Regions from separate parts of the Flintibacter sp. genome, predicted to be linked through region 2. Evidence: riboswitches for the same ligand, from Rfam matches in the RefSeq annotation. Region 2 holds a riboswitch; the other holds the start of a gene.
The links. Region 2 has a riboswitch for glycine ahead of gcvT (glycine cleavage system aminomethyltransferase GcvT). Riboswitches for the same ligand answer to the same signal wherever they lie in the genome.

Region 1: it holds a riboswitch for glycine, as region 2 does, so the genes downstream of both, ACLTXB_RS11295 (alanine/glycine:cation symporter family protein) here and gcvT (glycine cleavage system aminomethyltransferase GcvT) in region 2, are expected to answer to the same signal.

The regions. Positions count from the first base shown of each region.
Region 1 is NZ_JBKVXZ010000030.1:412-14,854, reverse strand. Features, by position in the region: gene ACLTXB_RS11320 (cation:proton antiporter) at 1-57, opposite strand, end outside; gene ACLTXB_RS11315 (cyclase family protein) at 200-952, opposite strand; gene rlmD (23S rRNA (uracil(1939)-C(5))-methyltransferase RlmD) at 1,011-2,369, opposite strand; gene pflB (formate C-acetyltransferase) at 2,481-4,724, opposite strand; gene pflA (pyruvate formate-lyase-activating protein) at 4,741-5,469, opposite strand; ZMP/ZTP riboswitch at 5,538-5,616, opposite strand; gene ACLTXB_RS11295 (alanine/glycine:cation symporter family protein) at 5,694-7,112, opposite strand; glycine riboswitch at 7,216-7,303, opposite strand; glycine riboswitch at 7,304-7,390, opposite strand; gene secA (preprotein translocase subunit SecA) at 7,641-10,397, shown strand; gene ACLTXB_RS11285 (threonine/serine exporter family protein) at 10,578-11,330, shown strand; gene ACLTXB_RS11280 (threonine/serine exporter family protein) at 11,383-11,802, shown strand; gene ACLTXB_RS11275 (GDSL-type esterase/lipase family protein) at 11,818-12,702, shown strand; gene ACLTXB_RS11270 (DUF4358 domain-containing protein) at 12,699-13,166, shown strand; gene ACLTXB_RS11265 (cell wall hydrolase) at 13,330-14,133, shown strand; partial or broken gene cgtA (Obg family GTPase CgtA) at 14,181-14,443, opposite strand, start outside.
Region 2 is NZ_JBKVXZ010000001.1:153,065-169,800, forward strand. Features, by position in the region: gene ACLTXB_RS00690 (DUF5104 domain-containing protein) at 1-464, shown strand, start outside; gene ACLTXB_RS00695 (CHC2 zinc finger domain-containing protein) at 672-1,310, shown strand; gene ACLTXB_RS00700 (VapE domain-containing protein) at 1,234-2,598, shown strand; gene ACLTXB_RS00705 (transposon-encoded TnpW family protein) at 2,580-3,044, shown strand; partial or broken gene ACLTXB_RS00710 (glycine cleavage system protein H) at 3,104-3,259, opposite strand; gene gcvT (glycine cleavage system aminomethyltransferase GcvT) at 3,324-5,972, opposite strand; glycine riboswitch at 6,138-6,225, opposite strand; gene ACLTXB_RS00720 (PfkB family carbohydrate kinase) at 6,337-7,263, opposite strand; gene ACLTXB_RS00725 (LacI family DNA-binding transcriptional regulator) at 7,250-8,257, opposite strand; gene ACLTXB_RS00730 (ribokinase) at 8,496-9,383, opposite strand; gene ACLTXB_RS00735 (dihydrodipicolinate synthase family protein) at 9,380-10,270, opposite strand; gene ACLTXB_RS00740 (phosphoglycerate dehydrogenase) at 10,284-11,243, opposite strand; gene ACLTXB_RS00745 (HIT family protein) at 11,257-11,682, opposite strand; partial or broken gene ACLTXB_RS00750 (tripartite tricarboxylate transporter permease) at 11,675-13,191, opposite strand; gene ACLTXB_RS00755 (tripartite tricarboxylate transporter TctB family protein) at 13,207-13,677, opposite strand; gene ACLTXB_RS00760 (tripartite tricarboxylate transporter substrate binding protein) at 13,815-14,840, opposite strand; gene ACLTXB_RS00765 (sugar phosphate isomerase/epimerase family protein) at 14,862-15,755, opposite strand; gene ACLTXB_RS00770 (hypothetical protein) at 15,766-16,089, opposite strand; gene ACLTXB_RS00775 (Gfo/Idh/MocA family protein) at 16,111-16,710, opposite strand; gene kduD (2-dehydro-3-deoxy-D-gluconate 5-dehydrogenase KduD) at 16,736-16,736, opposite strand, start outside.

The DNA.
Region 1 (14,443 bases), on a different contig from region 2:
GTTCATTAGAATACAAATCAGGATAACGGTACCAACCAGAAAAAGAACGTGATCCATTATCTACCTCCTTAAAATGCAATCATATAACTATTATAGCATGGAAACAGGAGAAAAGACGAAAAGATCGTGGAAATACTGTTAAAAAAGTATAAAGAGGAGCGCTTTGCGCTCCTCTTTACAGTGGCAGAAATTGAAATAATCAGGGGGTGACTGCCCAAACCCGGGCGGGCAGACCGGTAGCGCCGGTAATGCGGGGGAAGGACACCATCACCACCGCGCCGGCAGGGGCTACCTGATCCAGATTGTACAGCAGCTCCACCTGTACCTTGCCATGGCTGAGCACATACCGCTCGCAGGCCAGGTCGCCGGCCTGAGCAGCCAGGGCGGAGGCGTCGGTGTCAATGGTTTCATGGCCGTTGGCAGCGGCGGAGCGGGTCTCATAGATATACTTCAGGGCATCCCTGGACCAACCGGGGGTGTGCTCGCCGCCCTCGGCGTCAAAGTTGGACAGGGCATCCATGCTGGGCCAGCGCTTGCTCCAGTCAGTGCGCAGGGCCACAAAAGCGCCCTCGGGGATGGGACTGTACTTGGTCTCATAGTCCAGAATATCCTGGACAGTTACCGCATAGTGCACATCCTGGGCCACCTTGTCGGACACGTCAATGACGCACAGAGGGAAGACCAGCTGCTCCACGCCGTAGGCCTCGGAGGAGACGCCTTCTTTGTCAAAGTGGCTGGGGAAGTCGATGTGGGTGCCGAACTGACCGGGGAAGCAGAAGGTCTGGATGAGACAATCCAGCATGGGGTTGCCCCAGTCATACACGGTCTTGCACAGCTCCACCGAGCCCTCGGGAATTCCAGCCCAGAAGGGACTGTCGTTGTCCAGGGGGTGAGAGAGCTCTACCCACTTGTACTCTTTGGCCCGCTTCAGGCCTTCCCAAAGTTCGTACATAAACAACACTCCTTTATATATAATGGAAATAGGATAAACAAAGGACATCGGTCCGGGATCAGTTTGCCCGGACCAGGAGCAGGACTGTCTCCACGTGAGCGGTGCGGGGGAAGAGGTCCACGGCCTGGACCTTGACTGCCCGGTAGCCCAGCTCCTCCAGACGCTTGGCGTCCCGGGCCAGAGTGGCCGGGTCGCAGGAGACATAGACGATACGTTCCGGGGCCATGGAGGCCAAAATGGCGGGTACCTCCGGTGCTAATCCCTTCCGGGGTGGGTCCACGCAGATGACTTGGGGACGCACACCCTCCCGGGCAAGCTGAGCGGCCACTGATCCCGCGTCGCCGCAGAAAAAACGGGTATTATTCACCTTGTTGCGTGCAGCATTGGCCTTAGCGTCCTCAATGGCCTGGGGGACGATCTCAGCCCCAATGACCTGCCCCGTCGTCTGGGCCAAAGCCAGAGAGATGGTGCCGATGCCGCAGTACAGGTCCAGCACGGTCTCTTGTCCAGTGAGGGAGGCAAAATCCACCGCCTGGGCATAGAGCCGCTGAGTCTGAGCCCAGTTGATCTGGAAAAAGGAGGGGACGGACAGCCGGAAGGTCATACCGCACAGGGTCTCCTCCAGGAAATCCTGGCCCCACAAAGTGCGGTACTCAGGACCTAAAATTACGTTGGTATCCGCCTGATTGATGTTGAGAACCAGACCGATGAGTCCCGGTTCCACTTTGCACAGAGCCTCCACCAATTCGGAAACCTGGGGCAGCTTTTTCCCGTTGGCAACCACACAGCACAAAGACTGTCCCGCCTGGTTGGTGCGCACATAGAGGTGACGGATCAGTCCCTGACAGGTGCTCTCGTCATAGGCAGGCACCGACCACTGTTCCATCCAGGCCTTGAAGGCCTCTCGCAGCCGGGTCACCGCCAGAGGCTGGAGGGGGCAGTCCTTCACATCCAGCACGTCATGGCTCCGGGGACGGAAGTAGCCGATGGACAGGCCCTGCTTTCCCTGGGCCACGGGCAGCTGCACCTTGTTGCGGTAGCGCAGGGAATCTTCCGCCCCAAGCACCGGAGGCAGCTCCAAATCCAGGCCGCCCAGCCGCCGCAGGGCGTCATTGACCCGGTCCCACTTGGCCGTCAGCTCCTCCTCGTAGGTCATGTGACGGTATTGGCAGCCGCCGCACTTGCCGCTGATGGGGCAGTCGGGCTCCACACGAGCGGGAGAGGGGGTGAGCAACTCCACGCCACGGCCCCAGGCGATGTTCTTTTGTACCTTTAACAGCTGAACCTTCCAGTCCTCTCCCCGGATGGTGCCGGGAATAAAGACCACCCGGCCATCCAGCCGGGCCACACCGAAGCCCTGGGCGGTGTAGCTGTCGATGTGCAGATCATGCAGTGAATTTTTCTTCCAGTCGGCCATGAGGCGCCTCCCACATGTTTGTTTTCCCCCATCATACCATGTCTGCCCCCGCTGCGTAAAGATAAAAAAACCCGCCGGTTTTGCACCGGCGGGGCAGAAGGTGTGGAAAAATCACATGGCGCTGTGGAAGGTGCGCTGGATGACTTCCAGCTGCTGCTCCCGGCTGAGGCGGTTGAAGTTCACCGCATAGCCGGAGACACGGATGGTGAGGCTGGGATACTTCTCGGGGTGATCCATGGCGTCCAGCAGAGTTTCCCGGTGCAGGACGTTCACGTTCAGGTGGTGGGCGCCCTGGACAAAGTAGCCGTCCAGGATAGCCACCAGGTTGGCCCGGCGCTGGTCCTCGTCCTTGCCCAGGGCCTCGGGGACGATGGAGAAGGTATTGGACACGCCGTCCTGACACACGGCCCGGTAGGGAATCTTGGCCACCGAGTTGAGGGAGGCCAGAGCGCCGTTTACGTCACGGCCGTGCATGGGGTTGGCGCCGGGGGCAAAGGGCTCGCCTGCCTTGCGGCCGTCGGGGGTGGCGCCGGTCTTTTTGCCGTACATCACGTTGGAGGTGATGGTGAGGGCGGAGAGGGTGTGGATGGCATTGCGGTAAAGGGGGTGCTTTTTCAGCTCAGCGGAGAAGTAGGAGACGATCTCCACGGCGATATCGTCCACCCGGTCGTCGTCGTTGCCGTACTTGGGGAAGTCACCTTCAATGGCGAAGTCCACAGCTACGCCCTGTTCGTTGCGGATGGGGCGCACCTTGGCAAACTTGATGGCAGACAGGGAGTCGGCGGCGATGGACAGGCCGGCCACGCCGAAGGCGGCCAGCCGCTCTACCAGAGTGTCATGAAGAGCCATCTGGCTGCTCTCGTAGGCGTACTTGTCGTGCATATAGTGGATGATGTTGATGGTGTCCACGTAGAGCTCAGCCACATAGGCCAGTACCTTTTTATAATTGGCCAGCACCTTGGGATAGTCCAGCACTTCGTCCATGTCGTGCTCGATGCCGGGGACGATGACGCCGCCCTTCTTCTCATCCACGCCGCCGTTGATGGCGTACAGCAGACTCTTGGCCAGGTTGGCCCGGGCGCCGAAGAACTGCATCTGCTTGCCCACCGCCATGGCGGACACACAGCAGGCGATGCAGTAGTCGTCGCCGTACATGGGGCGCATCAGCTCGTCGCTCTCGTACTGGATGGAGTCGGTGGCAATACTCATCTTGGAGCAGTAGTCCTTAAAGCCCTGAGGCAGGTCCTTGCTCCACAGAACGGTGAGGTTGGGCTCGGGGGCAGTGCCCAGGTTGGTAAGGGTGTGGAGCATCCGGAAGGAGTTCTTGGTGACCAGGGTTCGGCCGTCAATGCCCATGCCGCCGATGGACTCGGTGACCCAGGTGGGGTCGCCGCCGAAGAGCTCGTTATACTCGGGGGTGCGCAGGTGACGCACCAGGCGCAGCTTGATGACAAACTGGTCGATGAGCTCCTGGGCGCCCTGCTCGTCCAGCAGACCGTTGTCCAGGTCGCGCTGGATGTAGATATCCAAGAAGGTGGACACACGGCCCAAGGAGGTGGCGGCGCCGTTATTTTCCTTGATACCGGCCAGGTAGGCCATGTACAGGTTCTGCACCGCCTCATGGGCGTTTTCGGCGGGGCGGGTGATGTCGCAGCCGTACTTGGCGGCCATGGAGGCCATCTCACGAAGAGCGCGGATCTGCATCTGGACCTCTTCGCGCAGGCGGATGCGCTCGTCGGTCATGGGGCCGTCCAGCATGTCCAGATCCTTCTGCTTCTCTTCAATAAGGAAGTCGGTGCCGTACAGGGGGACGCGGCGGTAGTCGCCCACGATGCGGCCGCGGCCATAGGCGTCGGGCAGGCCGGTGAGCAGACCGGCGTGGCGGGCGTCCCGGGTACGCTTGGGATAGGCGTCAAAGACGCCCTCGTTATGGGTCTTGCGGTAGAGGCGGAAGTGGCGCTCGATCTCCGGGTCCAGATGGTAGCCGTACTGCTCCAGGGCGGAGACGGCGTTGCGAATGCCGCCGAAGGGGTTGACGATGCGCTTGAGGGGGGCGTCGGTCTGAAGGCCCACGACGACCTCGTTGTCCTTGTCAATGTAGCCGGGGGCAAAGTTGTCGATGCCGGAGACAGCGTGGGTCTCTACATCGATGATGCCCTTCTTGATCTCCTCCAGAATGAGGGCCTCTGCCTTCTCCCAGACCTTGGCGGTCTTGGGGGAGATGGGGGCCAGGAAGTCATCCCCTCCCTGATAGGGGGTGTAGTTTTTCTGAATGAAATTGCGCACATTCACCAGGTGGCGCCATTCGCCGGTGCGAAATCCCTTCCAAGCGGTGCAGTTGACGTCGATGCTCATAGCTCCCATTCCTTTCTTAGTTGTCTGTGTTCCGGCAGCAGGCTTCATTGAGCTGCCGGTTCCAAGGTTCCAGTACTGTCTTGTCCATCGGCGGTACCCCTTCCAACGGATAGGGGATGCCAAGCGTTTGATACTTGTGAACGCCCAGGGTGTGGTAGGGGAGGAGTTCCACCTTTTCCACCCGGGGCAGGGTGGCGATGTACTTGCCCAGGGAGGTGAGATGCTCCCGGCTGTCGGTGAGGCCTGGGACCACCACGTGGCGCACCCACATGGGGACGTTTGCCTTCCGGACCGCCTCCACAAAGGCCGGGGTGGGGTCCAACTCCCGGCCGGTGATCTTCCGGTAACCCTCTCTTTGATGGTGCTTTACGTCGTAGAGCACCAGGTCGGTGTGTTTGAGAATGTCCTCGTAGTCACCTTGGCCTACGCCGCAGGTGTCGATGCAGGTGTGTACCCCCTCTGCTTTGAGCAGCTTCAGACACGCCAGCAGAAAGTCAGACTGTCCGAGGGGCTCACCACCGGAGAAGGTAACGCCTCCGCCGGAAGATTCAAAATAAGGCCGGAAGCGGAGCAGCCGTTTGACCAGGGCCTCGGGCGTAGTCTCCTGTCCGCCGGAGAAGGTTTGAGTGTCCGGATTGTGGCAGTAGAGGCAGCGGAGAGGGCAGCCCTGAAGAAAGACCACTGCCCGTACACCGGGGCCGTCCACCAGTCCCATACTCTCCAGCGAATGAATGAATCCAGTCATGAAAAATACTTCCTTTCCGCCCTGAATAGGCAAAAAAGGGCGCAAAAAAGCCGCCCTTCCGGGCCACTTTTCGGCGCCCAGACGGTCGGCATCATGACGATCATACTCCCTGTGGTCTCCCCACTTCCGTCAGTCATATGATCCGCCCTCAGGATAACAAAAGACCGCCGACCCTGTCAAGGGGACGGCGGTCTTTTTCATGTTTTCATAAAAACTGCACAAAATTATTTGGAAGCCTTTTTGCTCATGTGACAAATCTTTACCACCACGCCGGACAAGGCAAACAGGGCGATGGCGTTGGGGATGACCATGAGGTTGTTGAACATGTCGGTGAGCTCCCACACCAGGTCATTGGACATGAGGGTGCCCAGGAAGATAAAGACCAGAGCGATGACGGAATAGACGGGAGCGGCCTTCTTGCCGAAGAGGTAGATGATGTTGATCTTGCCGAACATGTTCCAGCTCAGCACCGTGGAGAAGGCGAAGAAGAACAGACAAACGGCCACGAACATGGCGCCGGCCTGGGTGCCGAACACGGTGCCAAAGGCGGTCTGGGCCAGGTTGGTCTTGTTGATGACCTGGGAAACCTCCTCGGTGTAGCCCTGGGCCAGAATGCCGCCGGGGGTATACAGAGTGGAGATGACTACCAGAGCATTGAGGGTCAGCACGATAAAGGTGTCGATGAACACGCTGACCATAGCTACCACGCCCTGGTCGTGGGGATCCTTCACGTTGGCCTGAGCGTGAGCGTGGGGGGTGGAACCCATGCCGGCCTCGTTGGAAAAGAGGCCGCGCTTGGCGCCCTGGCTGATGGCTTCCTTCAGCGCGTAACCGAAGCCGCCGCCGATGATGGCCTGGGGCTCAAAGGCATACTGGAAGATCATAGCGAAGGTGGCGGGGATATACTGGATGCGGATGACCAGTACGGCCAGCGCGCCCAGCAGGAAGATAGCGGCCATGATAGGGACGATCTTCTCGGTGACAGCGGCCAGACGCTGCACGCCGCCCACAAAGATGAAGCCGCAGATGATGACCAGCACCACGCCCACGATCCAGGAGGGAACGCCGAAGGCGGTCTGGAAGGTGGAGCCGATGGAGTTGGACTGGACCATACAGCCCATAAAGCCCAGAGCCAGAATGATAGCTACCGCAAAGAAAGCGGCCAGGAACTTACCAAAAGCACCCTTAAAGGCAGTGGTGATATAGTAAACGGGGCCGCCGTGGAAGTCGCCGTTCTCATCGGTGATGCGGGTCTTGATGGCCAGAGTAGCCTCGGCGTAGATGGTGGCCATGCCGAAGAAGGCGATGATCCACATCCAGAAGATGGCGCCGGGACCGCCGGCCAGAATGGCGCCGGAGCCGCCTACGATGTTGCCGGTGCCCACCTGAGCGGCGATGGCAGTGGCCAGAGCCTGGAAGGAACTCATACCCTGCTCCTGCCGTCCGCCGCGCAAAGACACATTTCCGAATACCTTCTTCATGCCCTCGCCGAAGCAGCGTACCTGAACAAAGCGGGTGCGGATGGAATAGAAAAGACCCACGCCGATGAGCAGGAAGACCAGAATATAGCTGGACAGGTAGGTGTTGATATTGACCACGATAGGATAAAGTGCGGCCTCTAAGGATTGCAGTGCTTCAGACATCGTTTTCTCCCCCTAAAATATCCAGAACAAAAAAGACCGTGGAAGCTTCCACGGTCTATGATGGGGCGAAAACAGACCCACGCCGAAAAAACGGCGGGGCGGTTTGTTCGTCTCTGTCCTTTTGCCTGAGAGATTGGCGGGGATCCCCGCTTTGCACCTTCGGCACTCGTGGTCGAGCTTCTCCAGAGTCACATCCACGCACAGTCCTCGTCCCAACAGGGACACCTGAGAGTGTTACTCCTTCGGCAGGCCGACGGCCATTTTCCTGGGCGCTTCGTTTGTCCTGTTCAATTGTGAATCTAACCATACCACAGGCGCTACAAACTGTCAACCCCTGGCGTACATTTATGTGCATGTGGTGGATATTTGAGGGCGGGATAGAAAGAAATTGGAGATTCTGTGAGGGAAAGTTTACAATTTGCTCTTTTTTCCGCCGAAGGCTTGTGGTATACTAAGACGATAATATGCCCGGATGGCTTTCCCGGGCGGAGCGATTCTACGAGTAACAACAACGAGGTGTGATCGAATATGAGTTTCCTGAAGAAAATTTTCGGCACCAGTTCTCAGCGGGAGGTCAAGGCGATTATGCCGCTGGTGGAGAAGATCGAGGCCCTGGAGGATGAGTACAAAGCGCTCAGCGACCAGCAGCTCCAGGCCAAGACCCCGGAGTTCCAGCAGCGTCTGAAGGACGGCGAGACCCTGGACGATATCCTGCCTGAGGCCTTTGCTGCCTGCCGTGAGGCCGCCTGGCGTGTGCTGGGCATGCGTCCCTACCGGGTACAGCTCATCGGTGGTATCATCCTGCACCAGGGCCGTATCGCTGAGATGAAGACCGGTGAAGGTAAGACCCTGGTGGCTACCCTGCCTGCCTACCTCAACGCACTGGCCGGCAAGGGCGTGCACATTGTCACCGTCAACGATTACCTGGCCAAGCGCGACAGCGAGTGGATGGGTAAGGTCTACCGCTTCATGGGTCTGACCGTGGGTCTGGTCATCCACGGAGTCATGGGCCAGGATAAGAAGGCGGCCTACGACGCCGACATCACCTACGGTACCAACAACGAGTTTGGCTTTGACTATCTGCGTGATAACATGGCCATCTACTCCCAGGAGCTGGTACAGCGTGGCCACTACTTTGCCATCGTGGACGAGGTGGACTCCATCCTCATCGACGAGGCCCGTACCCCTCTGATTATTTCCGGCCAGGGCGAGAAGTCCACCCAGCTCTACACCGTGGTGGACCAGTTTGTCTCCAAGCTCACCTGCCAGCGCATTGCCAAGGTGGATGACAAGGAGGAAGAGGACGTCAACATCGATGCGGACTATATCGTGGACGAGAAGGCCCGCACCGCTACCCTCACCGCCCGGGGCATCAAGAAGGCCGAGGAAGCCTTCAACATTGAGAACCTGGCCGACCCCGAGAATACCACCCTGTCCCACCACATTAACCAGGCCATCAAGGCCCGCGGCGTGATGAAGCGGGACATCGACTACGTGGTGAAGGACGGACAGGTCATCATCGTGGACGAGTTCACCGGCCGTCTGATGTTCGGCCGTCGGTATAACGAGGGCCTGCACCAGGCCATCGAGGCCAAGGAGCACGTGGAAGTGGCCAACGAGTCCAAGACCCTGGCCACCATCACCTTCCAGAACTACTTCCGTCTCTACGACAAGCTCTCCGGTATGACCGGTACCGCTATGACCGAGGAGGAAGAGTTCGGCACCATCTATGAGCTGGACATCGTGGAGATCCCCACCAACAAGCCCGTGCAGCGTGTCGACCACCACGACGTGGTGTACAAGACCGAGGCCGGTAAGCTGCGTGCGGTGGTCAGCCAGATCGAGGAGTGCCATGAGAAGGGCCAGCCTGTTCTGGTAGGTACCGTGTCCATTGAGAAGTCGGAGGAGCTGTCCGACATGCTCAAGCGCCGCGGCATCAAGCACAACGTCCTGAATGCCAAGAACCACGAGAAGGAAGCTGAGATCGTGGCCCAGGCCGGTAAGCTGGGCGCGGTCACCGTGGCCACCAACATGGCCGGCCGTGGTACCGATATCATGCTGGGCGGTAACGCCGAGTATCTGGCCAAGGCCGACCTGCGTAAGGCGGGTATGTCCGACGAGCTCATCGCCGAGGCCACCGGCTACGCCGAGACCGACAACCAGGAGATCCTGGATGCCCGGAAGATGTTTGCCGACGCCGAGGCTAAGTATAAGGACGAGATCAAGGAAGAGGCGGAGAAGGTACGTGAGGTCGGCGGCCTGTTTATCCTGGGCACCGAGCGCCACGAGTCCCGCCGTATCGATAACCAGCTGCGCGGCCGTGCCGGCCGTCAGGGCGACCCCGGCGAGAGCCGCTTCTACCTGTCCCTGGAGGACGACATCATGCGTCTGTTCGGCTCTGAGCGGGTCATGGGCATGATGGAGAAGCTGGGCGTAGACGAGGATACCCCCATTGAGCAGAAGATGCTCAGCAACGCCATTGAGAACGCCCAGAAGCAGGTGGAGTCCCGTAACTTCCAGACCCGTAAGAACGTGCTGCAGTACGACGACGTCATGAACACCCAGCGTGAGGTCATCTACAAGCAGCGCCGCCAGGTGCTGGATGGTGAGGACCTGCAGGGTTCCATCCAGAATATGATCCACACCATGGTGGAGAACGCCATCCAGGGCCATATGGGCGAGCAGAAGCACATGGATGCCGAGTCTTTCCGGGAGGCTACCGCTCTGTTCCACACCATGTTCCTCCAGCCCGGCGAGCTTGCTCTTACCGATGAGGAACTGCAGAAGTACAACGAGCAGCAGCTGGTGGAGCTGGTGGAGAACCGTGCCAAGGAGGTCTATGCCGCCAAGGAGCAGGAGATCGGCTCTCCCCTCATGCGGGAGCTGGAGCGGGTGCTCATGCTGCGGGTGGTTGACGAGTACTGGATGGATCAGATCGATTCTATGAACGACCTCAAGCAGGGCATCGGACTGCGGGCCTACGCCCAGACTGATCCCGTGGTGGCCTACAAGAAGGAAGGCTACGAGATGTTCGAGCAGATGGTGGCCGCCATTCAGGAGGAGACCCTGCGCCGTCTGTTCTTGGTGCGTCTGCGCAAGAACGAGGAGGTCAAGCGTGAGCGCGTGGCCAAGATCACCGGCGAGTCCGGCGCCAGCGACGGCACCGTCCGCAAGCAGCCTCAGCGCAAGGCCATCAAGATTGGCCGCAACGATCCCTGTCCCTGTGGTTCCGGCCTGAAGTGGAAGAAGTGCACCTGCACCCAGTTCCACCCGGAGCAGAAGTAAGAACCTGAAAATTAAAAAATATTTTGCGGCGAGAGGAAACCTTTTCTCCTCTCGCCGCGTCTTTTTATAATGTGAGATCGAAATCTCCAGAAAGAAGGGGAAAGGAGAAAATTTTTGTAATAAAATTGTGACTTGTTATTTTCCTGAAACATGGTATTCTGTTTCAGGGAGGCGGATGGAATGGAGTATGACGACCTGCTGAATATGGGAACGGAATTGGGCTATCAGCTGATGTTCAGCGGTGCGGAAATCTACCGTGTGGAAGAGTCGGTATACCGTCTGCTTACTGCCTATGGGCTGCAGCCCCAGGTGTTTGCCATTCCAAATTGCCTGATCGTAAGTTTAAATACCCCTCAGGGCCATCCCATTACCCAGATGCGCCGGATTCCCTCCCATGGAACCGACATTGAGCTGTTGGAGCGGTGCAATGATCTGTGCCGCCGCCTGTGCCGGGAAGTTCCCCCGGTAAAGCAGGCCAAGGAGCTGGTGGACGGTCTGAGCCAAAATAAAAGGCAATATTCCACCCCAGTGCTTCTTCTGGGCTATGTGGTGGCCGCCGGATTTTTTGCTGCCTTCTTCAACGGCGGCGTTTTGGATGCGGTCAGCGCAGGAATTTGCGGCTTGGGCGTTGGATTCTGGATGCTGTATCTGGGAGGGAAGATGGGCTTTAACGGCTTTTTCCAGACCCTCATCGGCGCAGCCATCGCATCACTGCTGGCGCTGCTGCTTACCAGGATCGGCGTGGGAGAGAACGTGGACGCCATTACCATTGGAACATTGATGGTACTGGTACCCGGTATGGCGCTGACCAATGCCATGCGGGAGATCATGGCCGGAGATATTATTTCCGGCGTGAACCGTACGGCAGAGGCCATCCTGACTGCTGCGGCCATCTCTCTGGGCGTGGTGATCTCTCTGGCGATTGGAATGTGAGGGGGATGCCATGGAAGTGATACAAGAACTGCTTTTACCCTGCCTGTGGGGTATGATAGCCTGTGTAGGTTTTGGATTGGTGTTCAATATCCAGGGCGGAGGCATTTTAATCTGTGGTCTGGGCGGAGCGCTGGGCTGGTTTGTCTATCTGATTGCTCAGCGCCTGCTGGGAGGCGATATTTTACCGGCCTTTCTGGCTGCGGTGTGCATTGCCATCTACTCGGAACTGATGGCCCGGGTGCGCCGTTGTCCGGTAACCGGGTATCTCCAGGTGGCGCTTTTGCCGCTGGTACCCGGAGCGGGCATCTATAACGCCATGCGCTACTGTGTGGCTGGAGAGACCGATCAATTTATTTCCACGATGCTGCATACCTTTGGGATGGCAGCATCTCTGGCTGTGGGAGCTATGCTTGCTTCCACGGTACTGCGAACTTTACTGCCGCGATTGAGCAGAGAAAAGAAGAAACATTAAAAAGAGGGCTTAACTATGCATTTTTTCTATGATAACCGCCGGCTGCTGGCCGGTGTTCTCCTGAGCGCTGCACTGCTTTCCGGATGCGCTCCCAAAAATAATTCCCAGGGCTCTGACCAGTCGTCGGCAGACGTGTCCACCTCAGAAAATAACCCCGGCGGCGATGTGAGCCAGCCTGACGGCTCCAGCGTGACCGCCAATGGTTCTGCCTCTCTGCCGGAGGACGGCAGCCAGCAGGCCGCATACGACTTTTCCAAACCCTGTCCGGAGAGCCCGGCGGTGGACAACAGCTACTTTGCCGACGCTGCCTTTATCGGTGACTCCCGTACCGAGGGCCTGATGCTGTACAGCGGCATTGGAGAGGTGGATAAGTACACCTCCATCGGCATCTCCATCTTCAAGCTGGAGAGCAAGAAGGCCATCACCATCGACGGAGTGGATTACACTCTGGTGGAGGCGCTGGCCCAGAAGCAGTACAACAAGGTCTATATCTGCCTAGGAGTCAATGAGCTGGGCTATTTCAACGACCAGGGCTTCTATGACTCCTATTGCCAGGTGATTGATGATATCAAGGCCAGTCAGCCAAATGCGGTCATCTACATCCAGAACCTGATCCCCCTCAACGAGGACACCATTGCTGCCCGGGGGGGATCGGAATATTTGACCAATGAGCACCTGCGGGTTTATAATGAACTGACCCAGAAGGTGGCCCAGGAGAAGCAGGTCGTCTACCTGGATCTGTACTCGGCCTTTGTGGGCGAGGACGGACAGCTGCCTGCAGATGCCAGCACCGACGGCGTCCATCTCAGCGGCGCGTACTATAAGGCCTGGCTGGAGTACTTAAAGACACATACGGTCTCTTATGAGACTCTGTACCCAGAAGGAGGAGCAGCGGAATGAAAAAGATCTTGGGCGTGGTAATTGCCTTGGTATGTCTTATGTCTTTGATATCCTGCGGCGGGAAGCAGACCACAGCCGCTTACACCAAGGAGCAGGCCCAGAAGCTTTTGGATGGATCTGTATTCAGTGAGCAGTTGGAGGACCTGGATCTGGACACGGCCTGGTCCCTGTACCAGCTGGAGGGAGCCGGGGTGAGCCGGGATCAGCTCACCGACGGAGTGGTACACCGCTCCTCCGGCGGTACCTGTGAGGAGCTGGCTCTGCTGATTTTCCAGGACGAGGAGTCCGCTAAGAACGCCAAGACCGCGATGGAGAGCTATCTCCAGAGTGAGATCGAGGAGAACAAGAACTACCGTCCCGCAGAGATTCCCAAGCTGGAGGATGCCTTCCTGCAGCAGGCGGGCAACACGGTGCTGATGGTGGTATCCACCGATACCCAAGCTGTCAAAGACCTTTTGGGTTGATTATGAACAAGAACAGAGGAGGCCGCATATGCGGCCTCCTCTGTTTTCTTGTCAGGAAATCTTTTGATGCCCTATATGAGGATGACAGGATTTACAGCTTGATGGAAAATAGAAAATCCGGTACAATTTCAGAGTAAAACCAGCTAAAAAGGAGCAAAATATCATGAAATTGAACTGGAAGCGAGGCGCAGCCGGAATTCTGGCCGCCCTTGCTCTGATACCCGGAGCTCAGGCCGCCGGGGGAAATGTAAAGCTCAACGGTACCACGCTGAGCCAGCAAGAGGCCTGGATTGAACATGGAACCAGCTATATCACCCTGGCTGCCTTTGCCCGGGAGACGGGCCGTACCCTGAGCTGGGATGGCAAGCAAGCCATCCTGGAGGGGAATGGACTGGAATTGACAGCGGCTCCCGGAGCCATCTACATCCTCTCCAACGACCGCGGTCTATATGTGGCTGAGGGAGTGCGGGTGGTGGACGGACGCACCGTCTTTTCTCTGCGCCTGCTCTCCCAGGTAACAGGGGGAAAGCTGAGCTGGGACGCTGCCAGCGGCACTGCTCAGCTGGATACCCGTGGGACGGTCCCTGCCCAGGCCGACTATGACGATGAGGACCTGTATTGGATGTCCCGTATTATCTCGGCAGAGAGCCGGGGAGAGCCTCTGCTGGGGCAGATCGCCGTGGGCAATGTGGTACTTAATCGAGTGGCAGATAAACAGTTTCCCAACACGGTCAAAGAGGTGATCTTTGATGATAAGTATGCCATTCAGTTTGAGCCGGTAGAAAACGGTACGGTCTATGATGAGCCCACTGACTCGGCGGTGTTGGCGGCCAAAATCAGCCTGGAGGGGGCAGACGTTATTGGTTCGGCGCTGTATTTCTATGCTCCGGCCCTTTCTCCGGTGAACTGGATCAACCAGAACCGCCCCTTTTATATGACCATCGGCTGCCACGATTTCCACCTGTAACAGCAAAACGCGGTGCATACCACAGGTATGCACCGCGTTTGAGCTTATCAGCGCTGATATTCAAATTCCAAGTCGTACATGGACACGATATCCCCGTCCTGGATGCCCATGGCCTCCAGCCGGTCAAACAGACCGGACTGGCGCAGGTTCTTATCAAACCAGTTGCGGGACTCGTAGTCGGAGAAGTTGACGTTGGAGATGAGCCGCTGCAGCCACGGTCCCTCCACCACCCAGGTGTCGTCGAACTTTTCGATGGAGACCTCGCCGCTGGTATCCACCTCGGGGGGACGCTCCACATAGGTGGGCTCGT
Region 2 (16,736 bases):
TAACAGGCTGCTCTAACAAATATTTCAATGACTGGTTTAGCTCTGAACAAAATGAAACGGATAAGATGTGTCAACAAATTATCGAGGCATGTAAGCAACAGGATTCAGAGAAACTCAAATCTCTATTTTCCGAAGAAAGCAAAAAGAGAATTGAGAATTTAGACACTGAAATCTCTGCTTTTTTCGATTATATTGAGGGCAGTATCCAAAGGTTTGAGGGCGATTGTGCATCATCAAGTGAAAGCAACTATGGTAAAAGGAAAACGGAATTGGATGGTATGTATCTCATATTGACAGAGAAGGAAAGGTATTGTATGAATTTTTATATGTATAGTCAGGATGATGAAAATGCCCAAAATGTGGGGATATATAAAATTGAAATTGCATTGGAGAGCGAAGTGGCTGAGGATAATTTTATATGGGATAATCCCCCAAACGGTATTTTTGTTGGAGGACAAAATTGATTTTTGTTATGAGAGAACATTAAAGTATAAATTTCGGATGGTATAAGAAAAACTGACTACAATTAAATCTTCACAGCGTTATTAAGCAGGAAATCTGAAAAGGTCTCCTGCTTTTTTGCACCCAAAATTGGATATGGAACTTTAAGGCACTTGCTGTTTTCGTTTTGAAAATGACAGGTGCTTTTTTCGTTTCAGGAAAGGAGTCACATGAATGTATTTGAAGTTGTAAAAGAAAATGTTACTGCCCGACAAGCCGCAGAAGCCTATAGCTTGAAAGTGGGTCGCACAGGTATGGCGTGTTGTCCGTTTCACTCGGATAAATCCCCCAGTATGAAGCTGGATGAACGCTATTACTGTTTTGGCTGCGGAGCAACCGGAGACGCTGTTGATCTGACAGCGAAGCTATTCGGTATCGGGCTGAGGGAAGCTGCTGTCAAACTTGCTGAAGCTTTTGGTCTTAACTATGACAGCCGACAAAAGCCCAGTATTCGCCCTCGTATTCGTGAGCCGACACCGGAACAGAAGTATCAAAAAGAAGAAAATCATTGCTACAAGGTGCTGACAGATTATTTTCATCTTCTTAGAGAATGGGAAAAGAAATACGCTCCCAAACAGCCGGATGAGGAATGGAATCCCCTGTTTGCAGAAGCACTGCATAAGAAGAACTATATCGAATATCTGCTTGATATTCTTCTGTATGGTTCATTGGAGGAACGAAAAGCACTTGTGGCAGAACAGAGAAAGGAGGTGTTAAAACTTGAACAGCGAATTGCAGAACTGTCAGCAGACAGAACCATGCACAGTAGAAGAAATCCGAAACAGCTTAGAGCAGAGCGAGAAAGGTAAGGTTTATAATACTGCCGCAAATTATAAGCGTGTTCTGCAATATGACCCGCTTTTGAAAGGGGCTATCCGAAAAAATCTTCTGACCGAAAGAATCGACATTGTGAAGCCCCTCGGCTGGTATCGTGACAGCCCGACATTGACGGATGTGGATGTGAAATATCTGCTCCTATATTTTGAAGAAAACTATGGTTTGACCGTAGAAAAGAAAATCATAGACGCAGTTGCGGTTATTGCCAACGAAAACCGTTACCACCCTGTCTGTGATTTTCTTAATGCCCTGCAATGGGACGGAACGGAACGCATACGCTTCTGTCTGCACCGCTTTCTCGGTTCTGATACAGATGATTACACCTATGAAGCATTGAAGTTGTTTCTGTTGGGTGCTATCTCACGAGCCTTTCAGCCGGGGTGTAAATTTGAGGTAATGCTCTGTCTTGTAGGCGGTCAGGGAGCCGGAAAGTCCTCTTTCTTCCGTTTGCTTGCGGTCAATGATGATTGGTTCTCTGATGACTTGAAAAAGCTGGATGATGAAAATGTGTACCGCAAAATGCAGGGGCATTGGATTATTGAAATGTCGGAAATGATTGCAACCGCCAACGCTAAGAGCATTGAAGAAATCAAGTCCTTTCTGAGCCGCCAAAAGGAAACCTATAAGATACCGTATGAAACACATCCGGCAGACAGAAAACGACAATGTGTGTTTGGAGGTTCTTCTAATACCCTTGACTTTCTTCCCCTTGACCGAACAGGCAACCGCCGCTTCGTTCCGGTTATGGTCTATCCTGAAAGGGCTGAGGTTCATATTTTGGCAGATGAACAGGCTTCCAGAGCGTATATCAATCAGATGTGGGCAGAAGCTATGGAGATTTACAGAAGCGGCAATTTCCGTCTGAGATTCAGTCCGGCTATGAACGCTTATCTGAAAGCCCACCAAAAGGACTTTATGCCGGAGGACACTAAGGCAGGACAGATTTTAGACTATCTGGAACGCTATTCCGGCAGCATAGTTTGCTCCAAACAGCTTTACAAAGAAGCACTGGGGCATGATTATGACGAACCGAAACAATGGGAACTGCGAGAGATCAATGACATTATGAATAACGCTGTCACAGGCTGGAGGGCGTTCAGCAATCCGAGGTATTTTCCAGAGCCTTACCGCCGACAAAAGGGCTGGGAGCGTATCAGGAACGACAACGAGCCTGACAACAGCATGGATGATTTTCAAGAAATCCCGACAGAGGAAATGGAACAGTTAGGGCTTCCGGAAGAATGGTTGAAGCAAAAATAAAAGCCCGTTGTCGCTTCGGTTGTCGAGCCGGTTGTCGGTCTGGTTGTCGGGCAAAAATCCCGAAAGCCTTGATATTGCGGCACTTTTCCCTTTCTGACAACCATGACAACCAATATTATAAAGAAAAAGGAAATAGTAAAAAGATAGTATCGCCCGATAAAGAAAAAAGGTTTTCTGATGTCCGTTGTCGGAACTTCGTTGTCAGACCTTTCCTTGTCGGGCTTTTTTCATTTAAGGAGGAATATCGTATGACAAATATTGTGAACAGTACACTACCCACCCCAAATAACCATTCGGAGAAAAACAAACCGGATGGAGTTTTTGTGATTAAGCAAGGCAAAACAAATTATAAAGTCAAAGTGTTTTTTGACCATAGTAGCGGTTTGACTGCGGAGGACAGGTTGAAACGCATTATTCAGGCAGAAGCAGAGAGAGAATCTGCGTAAGTAATATGAAAAATATCCACGCACCCCCTTGACAAAAGCTTTCAGAAGGGAGTCTCCTTGGTGACCTCGTCGCCCTCCATGGGCAGGTTGATGAACACCAGGTCGCCCAGCTCCTTCTGAGCGTAGTCGGTGATGCCCACCAGGGCAGTGGTCTCGTCCAGCATCTTAACCCACTCGTGAGACTTGGAATATTTCAGTTCAGCAGGAAAGTTCATAGTAATTCTCCTTTATATATAATGTAGGTTGAATGTTTAAGTGGAACGGAATCGCGGGTGGAGATCAGATCCCGGTGTTGGCAGCCAGCTTCTCCAGCGCGGCCAGGGTCTGGTCATCCTGGAAGCAGTAGTGCATCTGGGTGTAGCCGCTGCGCAACTTGACCACCTCGTCGCCCACCTCTTTGCCGCGCAGGACGCAGTCGGCGATGAGGGCGGCCAGAGTCTCAAACTCCTTCTTGCCAAAGCCGAAGCGGGTCATCTCGTTAACGCCCATACGCAGAGCACCGGAGGCGGTGAAGCCCTCCTCGTCGGGGGTAGCCTGGTAGTTGGCGATGATGTTGTTGCGTTCCAGACGGGCGGCAACCTCGGGACCGGCGGCGTAACCCACCGAGACGATGACCTGGTGGGTCTCGGTGTAGCCAATGGCGGGATCGCCTGCCACATCCAGACCTTCCGCCTTCAGGCACTTGGCAAAGTGCTTGGCGTTTTCCACCACGGCCTTCCGATACTCGTCCTTGAACTGGTTCATCTCATAGGCGGCCATCAGCAGACCCAACATGGTGCCCAGGTGGTGGTTGGACACGCTGCCGGGGAAGGTGCGGCTCTCGATGGTCTCCCACAGGCCGTACTTCAGGTCGCTCTTGTCGTAGTTGACACCGATGACGCCTCTCTGAGGACCGAAGAAGGTCTTGTGGGTGGAGCCGGTGACGATCTCCGCGCCCTCCTCAAAGGGCTTCTGGAAGTGGTCGCCGATGAGTCCCAGCACGTGGGCCATGTCGTACATGATGGTGGTGGGGATGTTCTGCTCATCCACAAACTGCCGGATGGCGGCCACAGGTTCCTTGTGCAGCACCATGCTCTTGCCGAAGATGATGAGCTCGGGCTTATACTGCTGGATGACCTTCTTGGTCTCCTCCACGTCGATCTTGTAGATGTTATCCTTGCAGACGGGGAAGTTCACCACGGCGGAGCGCTCGGTGACGGGGTCCACGGCGATGTAGTCGTGGAGGGCGCCCATGGGCTGGGCGCTGAGGTGTCCGCCCTTGATGATGTGGTTGTTGAGCACGTAGCCCAGACGCTGGGGAGTCTGCTTGCGGTTGAGCCGGTTCTTGAAGTCCATGAGGGCGGAGAACACCGCCATGTTGGACATCTGGCCGCTGATGACACGGGTCTCCGCCTCGCGGCAGCCAAGGTAGGTGCACATCTCCTGGGTGAGCAGCTGCTCCACCTGGTCGATGAACTCGGTGCCCTGGTAGTAGAAGATGTCCGCGTCGTAGAAGCTCTTTACCTTCTTGTGCTCTGCATAGCGGAAGGCCGGGTCGCTGGCGGAGAGCAGCCGCACCGCCCGGGAGGGAGTCATCTCGGAGGGGATGAGGTTGATGCACATCTCCTGGCGCCAGCGGTGGTTGTCCGTGGCCTGGGCGATAAGATCCAAAGCCTTGGGCAGGCGGTCGCCGGAGGCAGCAGCTTTCTCCTCCTCGGGAGCCTGGTAGAGAATGGGACGGGCGTAGGGAGGCGCGTCGCCCCGCATATGGTAGGGGGGGATGACTGCGGCGATGCGGCGGCCGCGCACGTCGATCTCCACCTTGTCGTCATCCAGCACGTCGCTGGCGATATAGGCCAGGCCGATGGAGCGCATGGCGCTCTTTTCCAAAATCTCGGTCTCCAGGCCCTGGCCCTGGGTGGTGAAGTAGGGGACCATGGTGCCGCTGGTCACAAAGCCGATGGCCTCGTCGCCCCGGTATACCGGCATCCCGGCCCGCATGACGCCGCGGCCCAGCAGTGTGATGGGACGCACACGCCGGGGCAGATGCTCCAGATCGGAAAAGTCCCGGTCCATGATCTTACGGAAGGCGTCATACTGGCGCTGGAGGGGCTCCCGGCCCACAAAGTCGCCCTTCTGGGGGGAGAAGCTGACGGCAAACCGGGCCAGGGGGATGGCGTAGATGGGGATCTCTGTCCCGTCAGGGGACAGGCCCAGCTCATGGCCGTAGAGAGGCATGCCTGCTTCCAGACGCAGGGTGTCACGGGCACCCAGGCCGGCGGGACGGGCGCCCAGTTCCACCAGGCGGTTCCACAGCCACACAGCGTCCTGGCTGGGGACATAGACCTCGTAGCCGATGGGATCGCCGGTGTAGCCGGTCTTGGCGATTCGGACGGTGTGGCCCTCCAGCTCCAGGGTGTTCAGCGCGTTTTTCATGGGCTCTGTGATGCTCTCGCCTCCGGACAGAGTCATGAGCAGCTCCTTGGACTTGGGACCCTGCACGGCGATGGCCGCCCAGTCGGCGGTGATGACGGTCATTCTGGCGTCAAAGTTCTGGATGTGGTGCTGCAGGTGCGCCAGGTCCTTATCGGTGTTGGCCGCGTTGACCACCAGCAGGTAACGATCCTCCTCAAAGCGGTAGAGGTAGGCGTCGTCCACTGCGCCGCCGGTCTCGGTGGGCAGGATGGCGTACTGCGCCTTGTTCACGTCAAGAGCCATCACGTTGCTAGAGAGCACATGCTGCAGGAAGGGGACGGCCTGGGGACCATCCACCAGGATGCGGCCCATGTGGGAGACGTCGAACAGGCTGCAGAAGCTGCGGGTGTACAGGTGCTCGGCCACGATGTCGGTGGGGTACTTGATGGGCATTTCCCACCCGCCGAAGTCCACCATGGTGGCACCGGCTGCCACATGTACGTCGTAAAGCTGGGTGCGTTTCAGTTCGCTCATGGGGATTCCCTCCGTTCAGAATATAATCTCTCGGGCAAAGAAAAACAGAGACGCAACGATACCTAATATCGCTGCGCCTCTGTACATAGAACCTGAGAGATTCCAGCCTGAACGCCTCCAGACAGTTGCCCCGTCGGTGCACCCAAAGGATGCTTTTCAGATTTGCGTCCCGACCCAGTCCTTTTACCTGAGAGAGTGTGGCATTGCTCCTTCGGTGCCGCGTAAGATACGCGGTCTCTCCTGAATCGTTCATCCGCTGTATGGATTCGGTATTCGGTTGTCAGTCTCTGTTGTGGTTAAAGTATCATAGAAGTCCGGCGTTTGTCAAGAAGTTTTTGTGGGAAATTTTCTCTTTTAACGAGCGTTATAATGTTTTCAATACCTCGGCGGAGGGGAAGGACGTATATACACCAACTTTTCCCATGCAAAGAAGAGCGGCCCGGTGGGCTTTGATGGCTGCTTCTTGGATGGAACTGTTTTTTACCAATTCCGCTGCGAGTACACCGGTAAAAAAGGATGTGGCACCGGAATAATCCAGAATCTCACCAGAAAAACAAGTGTCCATAAGACTCATAGTACCTTTTTCCGCAACCAACACTCCGGCTCCGTCCATGTGTACAACGACGCCCTGTCGTACTTGGTTGGAAAGAATACTGGCAGAAATTCGGGCTGTTTTTGCATTTTCACCAGAGAGACAACTGATAGCGGCTGCCTGAGCCAGATTCATAGCCAGGTAGTCTACTTTCTTCCAAAAATGGAGCGGGACATCTGCGGTCATGACAGAAGGCGTAACCAAAACTGGAGTATGACATTCATTTGCCAGTTCGATCATATGGGTGGCTACATCCATAATTGCCGGTCCCATATGGATCATGACCAAGTCCGCCTGACAGATTGCATCTTTGCAGTGGTCAATATCCTCATTGGTCAACTCATAGTTTGCACCCAGAAAGTCGATAAAAGTATTGTCTGTGTGATCTTCAATGATAATAGTAGCTAGACCGCTGTGGACGTTTGGAACATGGGTGAGAAAGCGGCAGTCCACATGCTCCTTTTCCAGAGTGCACTGAATCTGTTGGCCAAAGGCATCGTCTCCGACTTTGCCAATTAATGCAGTAGGAACACCACATCGTACAGCGGCAATGGCCTGGGAACTTCCGTGGCCGCCTGCGTTAATCGAGATCTGACGGCCCATCTTCTTTTTCCCAATCATTTCATTGCCGAGTTCCATAACAAAGTCCAGATTGAGTACGCCCAGAGAAAGAATCCGGGGAGAGTCATGCTTTAACATCTGTGGACCCCCTTACAATTAAAGTCAGACTGACCTCTTCTTTTGGGGCGGCAGGCGTATCTTCATTCAGGCGGATTAACTCCAACAGACGCTGAGCGCCCAAGACGCCTACCTGATAACCGGAGGGTCCCCAGACAGACAGCTGAGGAGAAGTTAATTGGGCTAATTGAGCATTTTCCAGACTAAGGACAGCGGCTTGTTCTGGCACTCGAATTCCCTGCTGCTTTAGTGCAGACAGCGCCCCTGCGCCTTGGTAGCAGTTTTGGGTGATGATTGCGTCGGGCAGGGTTTCGGTTTGGTTGAGATACCGGGTAAGTTCTCTGTAAGCATCGTCCAAGGAAGAACCTGCGCTGCAATGCTGACAGGTTCCTCCCTCTGCACGAATTGTGTTTTGAAGGCGGGTAAAGAATGCGGAAGAAAATCTGGATGTGTGATCGGCTAAATATACCAAATGATGCCGTTTTTGATTGAGAAAATAGTTGGCCACTTGATCTCCCAAAGCTTCCCAGGACGCTGGCAGTTGCTCTGTTTTAGGGAGCCCGCGAGCGTCGGTATCAGAAAGAAAAAGGATTGGAAAACTGCCGCAGAAAGATTCCCAACTAGAGGGGATACAACGGGCAGGGGTATATACCAAAACTCCCGCAAGTCCCATGGATTTGGCCTTCAGCAGATATTCCTCTTCCATACTTTGGACACCTTCTGTAGCGACAGTAAGCATCAAATATCCGCAAGTAGCCAGTACATCGGAAATTCCCTGGTTCATTTGGGCGAAAAAGGGATCGCTTAAACTTGGCAGTAAAACAGATACGGCATTCAATCCATCTTTCCGCAGACTCTTTGCAAGCAGATTGGATGAGTAGCCCAGCACATCGATTGCGTTGAGAACTCTGCTGCGAGACTGCTCAGCCACCTTTTCAGGATCATTTAAGACGCGTGATACAGTGGCGATGCTGACTCCGGCATATTCTGCCACATCTTTTAAAGTTGCTGCCATAAATACTCTCCTTCTTTGAAGCCATCTATCTTTCACACATTAACAAACAGAGGATTTTTAAATTGGGATACTGTGTCCCAGATAAAAAAACGATTGACCGATGATGGAATAATTATCAATCCATTTTATTTCAGCATATCATGAGTTGCTTATCATGTCAATTGTTATCGTTTTCGTATTAAGAAAAGGAAAAGCGGCGCCAATTTTGGGTTGGAGCCGCTTTTGGTAAAAGTATATTTCAGTTTAGTGCCGTACCATCTACTTCACGTTTCCACGGGATGGAGTCATATGCCCCTTTTCGTGTAACTGCCAATGCAGATGCCTTGCTGGCCAGTTCCAAAGCGGACTGAGGTACTCCATCCTTCAGTATACTAGCCAAAAAATATCCAGTAAAGGTATCACCGGCAGCGGTGGTATCCACTGCCTGTACAGAGAAGGCGGGTTGGAAAAAATGACCTTCCGGACCGGCATAGCAAGAGCCAGCGCTGCCCAAGGTCAGAATCACAGCTCCTTTGGGACACAAGGCCGACAGACGATCCAGGCAGATCTCGGGCTGATTGCTACCGCACAATTGCTCGGCTTCTACCTCGTTGACAAACAGCCAGTTTACGCTGGAGAGCATATCTGGGGTAATTTTCTCGTTCATGGGGGAAGGGTTCCATGCAATGCGCAGTCCATGTTTTTCTGCACAGGAGAGCAGCTTGGGTAGCTGACTGATTTCATTTTGGGCAATGAGTACATCTCCTGGCTGAAAATTTTCCAGAGTCTGCTCAATCTGTTCCTCGGTTACCGCCTGATTGGCGCCGCCGTAAAGCAGGATGCAGTTTTCTCCACGCTGGTTCACCTGAATTACCGCACTGCCGGTAGGGAGGTTCTCCTCACGCAGATAAGTATCGTCCACTCCTACGGTGCGGCAAATCTCACGAAAGATCCCTCCGTCTGGGCCGATACATCCTGCCAGGTACACGGGCAGACCCGCTTTTGCGGCTGCTACCGCTTGGTTAAATCCCTTTCCTCCGCAGTGCTGTTCCACAGACAGGGCCTGAAGTGTCTCCCCCGGGCGGATAAACTCCAGCACGTTGTAAATATGGTCCAGATTCAGGGAACCATAACACAGCACTTTCATTGGGGCAGATAGGGCGCGATCTGTGTGTGGAGGGCTGCCTTCTCCTCCTCATCCAGATCAATCAGAGGAGCCCGCATATGTCCGCCAGTCATACCCCGGAACTGAAGGACGGCTTTGAAGATCCCCATATCTGCACCGCTTTTCATAATTTCGCAGATCTCATTGGCAATTTTTTGTTCGGCCAAAGCAGTTTTCATATCGCCTTTGAGATAAGCACGGTAGACATTTACAAAGTGTTCAGGCATGGGGCCCGAGCAGCCGGATACGGTTCCTTCACATCCCATGACCAGCGCCGGGAGGAAAAGACGGTCTGCGCCGAAGAGAACGGAGAAATTACCGTTGTTCAGATTTAAGTAGTCTTTCAGACGGATCATGTCAGAATAGCTGTATTTGATACCAATCACATTGGGACAGGTCTCGATGATCTGAGCCACCAGGGCGGGGGAAAGGTCGTTGGCGGCACACTGTGGGATGGCGTACAGGTAAATGGGGAAGTCTTTGGAGACGCTGGCGGATACTTGCTGATAGTAGCGAAGCATAGCCTTATCTTTTACGCCAAAGAAAGCAGGGGTTACCACGCCGATACCGTCAGCACCAATGCGCTCAGCGTGGCGAGCCAAACGCACGGTTTCTTTCAGAGTCATAGCGCCCACATGGATATAGACGGTAACTCGGCCGGCAGCAGCTTTCAAAACTGTTTCGGCAACCAATTCCCGCTCTTCAGGGGTCATAATAAGCATTTCTCCCGTAGTTCCACACGGGTAGAGGCAGTCTACGCCTTTTTCAATAAGAAATTCTACCTGCTCTTCCAGAGCGTGAATATCAACCTGGTCCTTACTATCAAAGGGGGTGGTCATGGCAGTAATAACACCCTTCATTTTTTTCATGTTGCTTCACTCCTTATTTATTCAGCCAATTTTTGGGCTCTTTTCCGCTGAGACTGTCAATCACAGCTTGGGCGGTCATTAGGCTGATATTTCGGTAAGTCTCACGAGTCTCGGCTCCGGCATGCGGAGTGCATTGGATTCCAGGAGTATGAAGAATGGAGGCATCCATGGGCAGAGGTTCCTGCTCGTAAACATCTACGGCAGCGCCTGCCAGATGGCCGCTGGATACTGCCTGGACTAAGGCCTGAGTGTCCACCAGAGCGCCTCTGGCTGTGTTGATAAAATAGGCGCCTTCCTTCATTTTGGAGAATGTATCCTGATTCATGAAGTGGTGAGTCGCGGGGAGACTGGGCATATGAATACTCAAAATGTCACTGCTGGACAGAACAGTATCAAGATCGGCCAGAGTCACACCAAGGGCGCTTGCTTTTTCTTGGTTGGGGTAAGGATCATAGGCCAGCAGCTTGACGTCAAAGCCAGAAAGCTTTTTTGCGACCCGCCCCCCGATATCTCCAAAGCCAAGAAGACCAACAGTCTGTCCCTGTAAATCGCGCCCCACAGAACGAAGCCATTGTCCTTGGGATAGCTTTTGGCTCAGTTCCGGCACGCCCCGCAGACAGTTTAAAATCATGGCAACAGCCAACTCGGCTACTGCGTTGGCGTTCATACCTGCGGCGTTGACAACCTGTACCCCGTGGCGCTTTGCAGCTTCTAGGTCGATGTTATCCACACCCACACCAAACCGGGCAAGAATCTTCAGCTTGGGAGCAATTTGAAATACTTGATCATCCCAGCGATCCATCCCGATAATAGCTGCATCGATTTCCCCGGCCCATACAGCCAGTTCCTCAAAGGAATAATAGGGGAGCTCGTGGTCGTTGAGAATGAGGCTATGGCCATTGGATTCCAGCAGCTGGATAGCTTCCTGACACAGGGTCTGAAAGTGGGACGCTGTAATTAAAACCTTTCCCATTACATTACCCCCTCTAATTCAGTCCAAGCCGACGACACAGATCAGCGCAGATACTCTGATATGCATCTTCTTCCAGAAAAAGAGGTTCCGGCTCATCAGTAAGAAAAACTTTGCCCCAATCCTTCCCGTTTTGATATTTAGGTACAATATGAACATGCAGGTGAGTGCTGGTGTCGCCAAAGATGAGATAGTTAATCTTGTCTGGACTGAATTGGTCAGTAATTGCTTGGGCTGTGTGATAAACACTTTCCATCAGAGCTTTGTATTCTGGAAGAGACAGGTCAGTAACCTTTTTGACATGACGGTCAGCGACCAGAATGACTCGTCCGGGATGCGTTTGGTCGCGATGAAGATACAGTCGTCCACCGGGAAGTGCGCCAATTTCTATCAGATCAGGCCTCAGGTCCTCTCCGCCGCAGAATTTACAGCATTCAGTCATGGTTCTTCGCCTCAGCTTTCTGGGCTTTACGCTTTTTCAACATAGGAAGAACAAAGGGGTAGAACAGAGAGAGAATGGCGATGATAATAAACACGCAGGAGATGGGACGGGTAAAGAAGGTGGTCCAATCGCCATTGGGCAGCACCAAGGCACGCCGGAAGTTCTTTTCCAAAATGCCGCCCAGAATCATACCCAAAATAATGGGAGGAATGGAGAACTGCATTTTGATAAGGAAGAAGCCGAGAATACCGCATACGATCATCAGGTAGATGTCCTGTACCGTATGGTTGACGGCAAAAGTGCCCACAAAGCAGAATACAAAAATCAAGGGGGTGAGAATGATTTCGGGAACAGAGGAGATTCTGGCAAAAATCTTGATACCACCAAATCCACAGATTCCCATAAACACATTGGCAAAAAATAGGCCAATGACAATCATATAGACCTTGTCAGGGGACTCACTCATCAGCAAAGGCCCCGGAGTGATGCCGAGCATCATTAAAGCACCCAACATAATGGCAGTACAAGCATCGCCAGGGATGCTCAGAGAAAGCAGGGGAATAAGAGCACCGCCGGAAATAGCATTGTTTGCAGCCTCAGGAGCAGCAATGCCGTCTGGCGCTCCGTCACCAAACTTCTCAGGATGCTTAGACCAGCGTTTGGCTTCGTTATAACCCACCCAGGAAGCGATATCACCGCCGGTGCCGGGAATAGCTCCGATGATGGTGCCAATAACACTAGAGCGAATCAGCGTGGGGAAAATAGCAACCAAATCTTCTTTTGTAGGAAGAATACGCTCCAGTTTCTGGCTGACCTTATCGCGGTGTTTGCCAAAATTGTCTGCTACGTTGATCAAGCCCTGGGAGAAAGCAAACAAACCAATTAAAACTGGGATGTTGGAGATGCCGCCAGTGAGATAAACAGTATCAAAGGTGAAACGGTATGCACCGGTGGTGGTATCCACTCCAACTGTGGCCAAAAGCAGGCCGATAAGAGCACCCATAATACCTTTTAAAACATTTTCACTGGAGTACTGGCCACTACGCTGATGCCAAACAGGGCAAGTGCAAAACTCTCTTGTGCACTGAACTTCAGAGCAAAACTGGACAGAATGGGAGAAGTCCACAGCAGCATTAAAGCAGAGAACAGGCCGCCGAAAGTAGAGGCAGTGGTGGAAATAGAGATGGCACGACCGGGCTGGTGATATTTATGGGCCATGGGATAACCGTCCAGGCAAGTGGCAGCAGAATTGGCTGTGCCGGGGGTGTCGATCATGATAGCGGTAATGGAGCCGCCGTAGATAGCACCGCAGAAAATACCCAGCATCATCAGCACGCCCATATTGCCGTCCATAGCCAGTGCGACAGGCAACATGATGGACATGCCCATGACGGAGGAAAGCCCGGGCATTACGCCGACAAAGATTCCACATAGAACACCGCCCAGGATGGCTAATAATCCCATAGGAGTAAATACCGACATCAAGCCGGCGGTAAAAGCAGTCAACATGGATCGGATCCCTCCTTAGAAGAACTTGCCTTGGGGAAGGATAACACCCATGATCACGGTGAAGACCACATAGATAAATCCAGTGATTACAACCGTGGTGAGCCCAATCCAGATTGGGCGGCGCTCCCCCATGGCCAGCATAGTGGCGATGACGAACAGCAAAGTAGCAGGAATAAAGCCAAAGTAATTCATAATGACCGCATAAGCGATCATGATCACAAAGATCAAGAAGACACAATGGACGCCCGCAGAGCGATAGTCAATCAGAGGATCTTCTTTTTCAGTGGCCTTTTTGGATTCCAGAATAGTCTGGATCAATAAAATGACAGAACAGAGAATCAGACCGCAGCATAGCAAAACAGGCCAAAAGGCAGCGCCGGGATCGCCACTGTTACCACTGCGGGTTTCAAAGTTTGATGCCATGTAAATACCTGAAAACCCAATGATAATTAGGAATACAGACAAGAAATAGTTGTATTTTCTCACGAATACAACCCCTCCTTTCTCTTCAGACAAGCTGCGGGGCACCGGAATGGAAAATCAATTCCGGTGCCCCGGTGTTCAGACGCTACATGAACGATACTAATGTTGTGTTGGAATAACCTTAAAGGTAAGGCGTTAATTTAAGAATGGGAGGAGAGCAGATCCGTATACAGATCCATCTGCTGATCCAAAAAGTCAGACAGTTCCTCGGGGGAAAGGTTTTCTGTCTGCATACCCAAGCTGGAAAGAGTATTGGCATAACTCTCGCTCTCTACGCCCTTGCGCAGGTTCTCAGACAGATAGCTCTGAATAGCAGGATCCACGCCGGCAGGGGAGGAAATGATACAGAAGCCCATCATCTCATAATCAATCTCGTCGGGGAAAACCTCTGCGAAGGTAGGCACGTCGGGGAAAGCGGGCAGGCGCTCGTTGGAAAGGGTGCCGATGATCTTGGCGTTGCCAGCCTCCACCTGGGCGGTGGCGTTGCTGGGCTGGGCAAAGGTGGCGTCGATGTGACCGCCAACGATGGCGGTGACGCAGTCGGCGCTGCCCTCATAGGTCACGTTGGACACGTCAATGCCAAGAGCGTTTTCCATGGCGGTAATAGCCAGGGTGGGGGCAGCACCAGTGCCGGTTTCACCAATTACAATTTCACCGGGATGCTCCTTGGCATAGGCCACGAACTCTTCCAAAGTGGAGTAATTTTCATTGTTGCCGATAATAAGTACAAAGGGATCCATCAGAGCACAGGCGAGAGGAGAGAAGTCATCCACTGTCAGGTCCGTGTTGCCCAGGATGATATTGATAATAAAGTCGGTATTCATGACGCCCAGAGTATAGCCGTCGGCGGCAGAGTTGGCTACCTGAGTCAAACCAATTAAACCGCCGTTTCCGGTGACGTTAGCTACAGAGAAATTGACAGGGAAATCGGGTACGCCATCCAACACGCCGCGGACCGACAGATCGGTGCCGCCGCCAGCGGAGTACTGGACTACTACGTTTACGTTTTGATTCGGATATCCGTTCAGGCCGCCAGATCCAGAAGAATTGGACGAGTTGGAACCGGTAGAGGAACCGGAACCCGCGCTGGAATTGCTGCATGCAGCGGCTGACAGCAGCATAACACCGGTCAGAGCCAAAGCCAGAGTCTTTTTCATCCGTTTCATGTGAGAATCCTCCTTAATATGTTAGTTTAGGGTTTTAAAACACGATCTGAGATACTCGGCAGATTTCTTCATGCCGATAGAGGCGTCTGGAATATCCTGAGGGTGCCATCTCCGTTCGTATTCCAAAGATAGCCAACCGTCGTAGCCAAGGCGCTTCATTTCCTGAAGAATTGCAGGCCAGGGAACGATTCCTTCTCCTACGATTCGGGTGATAACATTTCGTTCCTCTTCTTTCGGATGAGAGACATCAGAGGAAGTGAAGGTACGACAACCATCCCGGAAAACCAGATCTTTTACATGAGTATAGTATACTTTGGAGAACTGTAAGGGCAAGGCTTGATTCCACGGTTCGTTGTTTGTAAAGGTCAAGTTTGCTTGATCGTAGAGAATGCCGACCGCAGGGTGATTGATTTCCTGTGCTAAAGAGATGCTGTCCGCAGCGGATACGGTCATGGTATTAAAGTGATTTTCCATGACGAGTTTGATCCCGTATTCTGCTGCGCGGTCTCCCAAGAGGCGCATGCTGTCCACTAAGACCTGACGTTTTTCTCCCGAAGGATCTGTATCCCCTTGAGCAAAGTTGCCGGCATAGATTCGAATAAATTCTGCTCCCATTACCTTTGCATAACCGATGACCTGTGTCAAACCATCAATTTCTTTCTCGCGGACCTGAGAGCTCAAATCATTAAAACGGGAATAATATGGGGTCAAGGCAATGATGCGAAGACCGAGCTTGTCCGCCTGGCGGCGCAGAGAATTTAGTTCGTCCAAATCTGCCTGCTGCGGGATGGCGCAGCGATAACCGTCTTGGACCACGATCTCTGCGCCATCCAGACCAATATGGTGGAAAAGTTCCAGAGCTTGGGGCAAAGTGTATTCGGGTGTTCCCATGGTGTGTCCGGCGATTTTGAACAAGCCACTCACCTCATTCCAAACCGGGGAGCCCAGCTGTGGTGAGAATACGGTGCATTAGTTCTTGGGTTTTATAGGCGTCTGCACCGCTGGTTAAAGGCTCCTTGTCATTGCTGAGGCAGTCAAAGAAGTGGTCGACCTCCTGAGTAAAGCCCATCTTATCAATGACTTTAGCCCAGCCATAGGCCAAGGGAGTCATAGAGGTAGTGTGGGATTGCTGACCATCGGTAATGGTAATTGTGTCCGGACAGTTGACCAAAACGCTTTTGTTATGGCCGTGCATTTCAAGGGTCTCCACCCACTGGCCGGAAGCGCGATCCGCCACAAGCATGGCCACAGATCCATTTTCGAACTGAAGCTATGCGGTAGCTAAAGTTTCATAGAGAGGATCTGTAAATTTGGAACAGGCTTCCACCTTTACACATTCTCCGCAGAAATAACGCAGAATATCGACCATGTGAATCGCATTTTCAAGAGTGGCGCGGTATTCGCTGGCCGGACGGTTTTTCTGCGCAATAAGCACATCGGGGGATAATTGCCCATATACCTCTTTGGCCTTTCGGTAGACCGGTGCATAGCGGCGGTTAAAAGCAATCATCAGCTTCTTGCCTGTGCGGGCGGAAGCGTCAGCCATATCATAGGCTTCCTTCAGCGTCATTCCCATGGGCTTTTCGCAAAATACATCAACTCCAGCTTCCAAGAGCCGGATCACTTGCTCCGCGTGGACGGTTTTGGGAGACAACACAAAAGCACAGTCCAGGTCTAATGAAAGTAACTCATCCAGATTATGTACTGCGTGCTGAATAGCATAGCTCTTTTGTGTTTTTTCCACACTTTCAATGTGCTTAGCAAAGGCACCAACCATTTCTACATCATTTCTGGCAGCCAGAATGGGAAGATGTGCAATGTGTGCAATGGATCCCACACCAATCAGGCCGACACGATATTTTTTTCCCATAACAAAAATAGCTCCTTTATGCTGCT